2 regions of the Shewanella sp. ALD9 genome follow, and region 2 is predicted to be linked to the other one. Evidence: riboswitches for the same ligand, from Rfam matches in the RefSeq annotation. Region 2 holds a riboswitch; the other holds the start of a gene.
The links. Region 2 has a riboswitch for lysine ahead of CXF88_RS08880 (Na+/H+ antiporter NhaC family protein). Riboswitches for the same ligand answer to the same signal wherever they lie in the genome.
Positions count from the first base shown of each region.

Region 1: another riboswitch for lysine. It lies ahead of lysC (lysine-sensitive aspartokinase 3); the one in region 2 lies ahead of CXF88_RS08880 (Na+/H+ antiporter NhaC family protein).

Region 1 covers NZ_PJCD01000002.1:859,829-863,171, reverse strand. Annotated here, with positions in the region: gene arcA (two-component system response regulator ArcA) at 1-44, opposite strand, end outside; gene CXF88_RS07150 (DUF3293 domain-containing protein) at 720-1,199, shown strand; lysine riboswitch at 1,440-1,614, shown strand; gene lysC (lysine-sensitive aspartokinase 3) at 1,749-3,128, shown strand; gene CXF88_RS07140 (succinylglutamate desuccinylase/aspartoacylase family protein) at 3,133-3,343, shown strand, end outside.
Region 2 covers NZ_PJCD01000003.1:284,161-287,503, forward strand. Annotated here, with positions in the region: gene CXF88_RS08875 (FAD-binding protein) at 1-909, shown strand, start outside; lysine riboswitch at 1,312-1,528, shown strand; gene CXF88_RS08880 (Na+/H+ antiporter NhaC family protein) at 1,608-3,167, shown strand; gene CXF88_RS08885 (thymidine kinase) at 3,327-3,343, shown strand, end outside.

The sequences.
Region 1 (3,343 bases), on a different contig from region 2:
GTTACAGCTTCATCTTCAACAATTAAAATGTGCGGATTTTGCATGATATTTACCTGATTTTATAAAATTCGATTCTAGCCACTGTTTGCGAACTGTGTGCTAATAGATTGCAATAGCGCTTTAGCTAATGCGCTAAGATTCCGATATTTTTTGGTGTTTATCTATGTCTACCCTGAATTAAACACTCTCTATAAACTCTATTATGTAACACTTAATACTGGTTACTGAGTCTGCTTACGTCGATTAATTACCACTACGCCAAGGCACGCGTTTGCACTTATTCATGATGGTGTAAAATTTGTTGCACTTAAGCTTACTTACTATGAATGCCATTTAGAAAGATAGTTCCTTCTATTGCAAACTTATTTAATCGTATTAATGTTTTATCAAATGTAGAACAAATTTAGTACGACTGTAAACTTTACATCAAAAAATCGTCACACTCACAACAACATTTGCTGAGTTTTTGAGGTGTATGTAGCTAACTTTGCTACAGTGATTTAATAGTGCGTAATGGTTATTGTACTCGTTTTAGGCATTTGTTAACAAATTAAATGTTAAAAAATTAATATAACACTCGAGTATATGAAAGATTAACCTTGCTAAGATGATAATAATTAATGATTTTCTAATATAGTACTGCTGATTTAGATCGTAAACCTTTTAGAAATCAAACCTATCTGCTAGACTAATTCTGGCTTAATTGACGAAAATTTATTATGGAAAATGTTATAGATACATTGTGGAATGAGTATCAAAGTACTCATTTTTTGTTTACTCAACGCCTTTCTCATGATTTCCCATTTGCTATTGTTACTGCCCATAACCCCCGTGGTTCAAGACTCTCTCCTAGTCAAAATCGCTTACTCGATCGTCAGCTTCAATTTAAAATTCAACAATATAATCGTCCCTATCGTGCGTTAATCGGTGCAGCACCTGATTTGTCGCATATGGAAAAGAGCTGGGCTATTTTTATTGATAAAGAACAAGCTGTTGAGCTTGGTCGAGAATTTAATCAACATGCAATTTACTACGTTAATCAAGGTTTGCTATCTTTGATTGCATGCCTTGATAGCATCAAACCTGAAGTTGATATGGGAATTTTTAATCACCGATTAAGGATGGTGAGTGAGTTGCCAGAGATAGGTTCGTATAACTGGGTAAATAATGACGTAATTAAAACTGCACAGCTGCGATAAAATAATTAATACATTATTTTGAGACAATGCTTACTAGATTGTCTCGGTAATTTGCGGTTAAGTATGTTTTTTGGATATTTATGGGCATTTTTTCGTAATAGAGAACAATCATTGCTCTGAAGTCGCAGCCGCATAATATTTCACTACAGCGATATTTTTTATCAAAACAGTGTATTTTTACTGTGTTTGCTGATTGACTTGATAGGGTATTTTTTGCTATTTTCAACTCCCTCCTTCGGGAGGAACAGAAGAGGAGCGTTAACTAGGTAGTAAGTGAGAGGATGCCAATCCGATGACCACTTATGATGGAGATTAGCGCCGAGGTATCAGTTTGTTTGGCAAACATTGATATCGGTCGATTAGGCTGAATCCTAACGATTGTCACCTATTTTTTTGGTGGAGAGCTTCTGGTGATGATTGCTGTTTCCCTTCTATAAGGGTGCGTTATCTTAGCACCAGGCTCTTCGAACGTAGTGTGTTCGGAGCGTATATCATGTTAGTAAATCACATCTTATTTTTGAGTCTTTCGCAAACAGCGGAGGCATCAGTATGAGCTTTGTTCAGTCTGAAATAGATACCCCAGAATTAGTCGTTGCCAAATTTGGCGGCACGTCAGTTGCTGATTACGCCTCTATGAGCCGTTGTGCAGATATTGTGTTGGCTAATCAAGCTACTCGTCTTGTGGTAGTAAGCGCCTCCAGCGGAGTGACCAATTTATTAGTTGAGTTAACCCAAGCTAATGTTAATGACGAGCGTCGCTTGATATTGCTTAAGCAAATTGCTCAAATTCAATATGCGATATTAGATGAACTCGGTCGTCCGCAAGACGTGGCAGCCAGTATTGATAAAATACTCAGCCGGATGTCAGTACTCAGTGAATCGTTAGAGCTGAATCGCAGCAAAGCGGTTATGGACGAGTTACTGTCGACGGGAGAGCAATGTTCATCGATTTTATTTTCTGCGGTTATTCGGGAAAAGGGCACTGCTTCAAATCATTTTGATGTGCGCCAAGTATTACGTACCGACAGTCACTTTGGTCGCGCAGAGCCACAAATTGAAGCTATTTCAATGTTAGCAGGTGACTTTTTACAGCCATTACTTGCGCGTTACGTTATCGTTACCCAAGGCTTTATTGGTGCGGATGAAGAGGGACGAACAACAACATTAGGCCGTGGTGGTAGTGACTATTCGGCGGCATTACTTGCCGAAGCGCTTCGTGCTACAGCGGTTGAGATTTGGACCGATGTGGCCGGTATTTATACCACTGACCCACGCCTTGCCCCCAATGCCCGCCCGATTGCTGAAATTAGCTTTAATGAAGCGGCTGAGATGGCGACCTTTGGCGCTAAAGTATTGCATCCCGCCACCATCTTACCGGCAGTAAGACAAAAAATTCAGGTGTTTGTAGGTTCAAGTAAAGCGCCTGAAATGGGCGGAACTTGGATCCGTCATCAAGTTGAAGATACCCCAGTGTTTAGAGCGGTGGCGTTGCGCCGCGATCAAACTTTACTTAACTTGCATAGCTTGCAAATGTTACATGCTCAGGGATTTTTGGCTGAAACGTTCGCGACCTTAGCGCGACACAAAATATCCGTCGATTTAATCACTACCTCAGAGGTTAACGTATCGTTAACCCTAGATAAAACCGGTTCAGATTCAAGTGGCCAGGGCTTACTCAGTGAGTCGTTATTACAAGAGTTATCGCAACATTGTCGTGTAAGAGTCGAGGAAGATTTAGCGTTAATCGCCATCATCGGTAATCGCATAGCATCAACGGCTGGCATTTGTAGTAGGGTGTTTAAAGTGCTTGAAAACCATAATGTTCGGATGATTTGCCAAGGCGCAAGCCCACATAATTTATGTGTGTTGGTAGCAGAGTCGGAAGCGGCGCAAGTGGTTAATGCCTTGCACCAAAACTTGTTTGAGTAATCATATGACTAAAGCAATACAATCGTCAGTTCAAGTTGGAGAACTGGCGACAGGACACGCATTGACCGTTCCAGTATATTCATTCATTGGTAGCGAGAGTGTTGCGCCTAGCGTGTATATTCAGGCCAATGTTCATGGTGCTGAAGTGCAAGGTAATGCTGTGATTTATCAACTGATGACCTTATTGGAAGGTTACCAGGTTTTAGGTGATATTA
Region 2 (3,343 bases):
TTAGCAGAACACGATAATGTCAGCCTGAAAACTGACACGGCGAAAGTAGTTAGCGCTGCAACAGCCATTGGTGGTGATATTCATGTACTGGTTGCTGGTGCTGATTGTTCTGCCGCAGTAAGTGCAGCACAAAGTTTAGCGGGCGTGAGTAAAGTGTTAGTGGCTGATGCTGCTCAATATGGCGCTCAACTAGCTGAAAATGTATCAAAATTGGTTGTTGATATTGCCGGAGACTATGAACATATTCTGGCTGCAGCAACCAGTATAGGTAAAGATACATTGCCTCGCGTAGCAGCATTATTAGACGTTGCCCAGATTTCTGAAGTGATTGAAGTTGTAAGCAGTGACACTTTTGTACGCCCTATTTATGCGGGTAATGCGCTTGCAACAGTGCAAAGCTTAGATGCTAAGAAAGTCATGACTGTGCGCTCAAGTGCGTTTGATGTTGTAGCATCAACAGGCAGTGCTGAAGTCATCAACTTAAGCCAAGCAATTGATTCAAAAACTGAGTTTGTTTCTCAGTCACTCACTGAATCAGCCCGTCCTGAACTCGGTAATGCTGGCATTATTGTGTCTGGCGGCCGTGGTATGGGCAGCGGTGAAAACTTTGCCATTTTAGAACAACTAGCCGATAAGTTAGGCGCAGCAGTAGGTGCATCACGTGCAGCTGTAGACGCGGGCTTTGTACCTAACGACTTGCAAGTTGGCCAAACGGGTAAGATTGTCGCCCCTAACTTGTACATTGCAGTGGGTATTTCTGGCGCGATTCAACATCTTGCTGGCATGAAAGACTCAAAAGTAATTGTGGCCATTAACAAAGACCCTGAAGCCCCTATTTTTCAAGTGGCGGATTATGGTTTGGTTGCCGACTTATTTGAAGCGGTACCGGCATTGAACAACCTCGTTTAATCAGATGTTAAGTCGCTAAACGGAGGAGTTGATTAAGCTCGTGTTGTTCAGCCGACTTTGACGCGCTATTAAACGTTCTGTTGTACGATTAAAAGGTTTCTACTCATAAGGTAGAAACCTTTTTTATTGGGCTACTCTTGGATTTCTCTTGGATTTAGTACTGGTTTAGGTGTTGATTTTTAAAAATTCAGTTCAAATATCCAGGGTTTGATGCGGTTGCTGTTTTTGTGCCCATTACACTAGTGTGCATTTGATTTAAAAACGTTAAACTAATGCTATGCAATTGTGGTTTAAATTGATGTTGTTGTTATTTTTCGTGCTGTTTAGTGCTTTTTACTGGCGCAGAATATGTAATTTATGATTGTATGTTCGCGTTGTGTGTAATGAGCTTTAACTACAAACAACAAAAGTAGAGGTGCGTTGCATAAAAGTCATGTTGAATTGGGTGATGCCAATAATTCGACATAAAAGGGTGCAATGCCGAAATAAATGGGGTTATCAGCCGCATTTGTTGGGGCAGTTCTCGAAAGGGACTGCACTGTCATAGTGTTTTTATCGACTTGATAAAAAGAATGATATTCATATTAAATGGATATTACTGTGGAGTGCTACTAGTTAAGTTAACGCATACACTTCCTGTGTATGTTTAGCCTTATTTCTAGTTTTTCTCCATTCGTATCCAACGAAGAAATAATTAAATTATGATAATAAGTTATGCCGATTCGGCACTTTCTGTTTTGCCACCACTTGTGGCTATTACTCTGGCTATTTTAACTCGTAAAGTATTGCTATCTTTAGGGGTTGGCATTGTTTTCGGCGCCTTATTACTAACCGATTTCTCATTGGTTGGCAGTGGCGAATATATTTTAAATACAGCCAGCCAGTTAGTTTGGAAAGACGCCGGACTGAACCGTTGGAATGTGTACATTTTAGGCTTTTTGATTGTGTTGGGTATGATCACAGCATTGATCACTGTCAGTGGCTCTGCTCGTGCTTTTGCTGATTGGGCTAAATTGCGTATTCGCAATAAACGTGATGCCAAGTTAATGACCATGTTTTTAGGCTGCGTAGTGTTTATTGATGATTACTTTAATAGTTTAGTCGTCGGCTCGATTTCACGTCCAATCACAGATCGCTACCATATTTCGCGTGCCAAATTAGCTTATATTCTTGATTCCACCGCTGCGCCGGTGTGTGTTATTTCTCCCGTATCTAGCTGGGGTGCATACATTATCGCCTTAATTGGCGGTATTTTAACGGCTCATGGATTTACCGATTCTGGTCATTTGAGCGTCTTTATTCAAATGATCCCAATGAACTTTTATGCCATTTTTTCGTTATTATTATTACTGTGTGTTGCAACGTTTAGCTTAGATGTTGGCCCAATGCGCCAGCATGAATTAAACGCACTGCGGGGTAACTTGTTTGATGAGTCAAAAGGCCAACCCCCTGGCGCTGTTACAGATTTACCTGAAGCCGATACCGGTAAAGTGATGGGCTTATTTTTACCTATCGCGGTATTGGTGTTTGCGACAGTGTATTTTATGGTGTCAAGTGGCGCCGATGTGTTAGCAGCAAAAGACTTACCGTTTAACGTACTCGGGGCATTTGAGAATACCGATGTTAGCTCGTCACTATTTTTTGGCTCTGTAGTTGGTCTTATTGCGACGCTCATTCTTGCGATTCAGCAAAAAGTTGACTTGTCTATGTTACTCAAAGGCATGTCGGTTGGCGCGCGCTCGATGTTGCCAGCCATTTACATATTACTTTTTGCATGGACAATTTCGAGTGTGATTGGACAGCTTGAAACCGGTAAGTACATGGCAAGTTTAGCCACTGACAATATTCCGTTTGCGATGTTACCTGCAGTGTTATTCCTATTAGCGGGTATTACCGCATTTGCGACAGGAACAAGTTGGGGCACGTTTGGGATTATGTTGCCTATTGCAGCAGATATGGCTATGGGAAGTGATAGTACTATGATGTTGCCAATGTTGGCCGCAGTATTGTCTGGTGCGGTATTTGGCGATCATTGTTCGCCCATTTCTGACACCACTATATTGTCGTCAACCGGTGCCAGTTGTCATCATATTGATCACGTGGTTACTCAACTGCCGTATGCCTTAATTGCCGCTTTCATCAGTTTAGTCGGTTACACCGTATTAGGTTTTACTGGCTCATTAATCGCAGGGTTAGTTTGCTGTAGCGTGTTGTTTGTCATCAGCATTGTGATATTACACTTTTGGGCTAAGAAGTAATTTCTTGAACTAAGCCCTACTGTATGTAGGTAAATGTCCAATTTAAGCTGTAATAAAAATGCCGTATTCGTTATGAATACGGCATTTTTATTTGTTATTACGATGTTGGAAAAGGTAATATGAACGACATTCACTAGCTAAACATTAGGACGCTTCATTTTGGCGCAACTGTACTT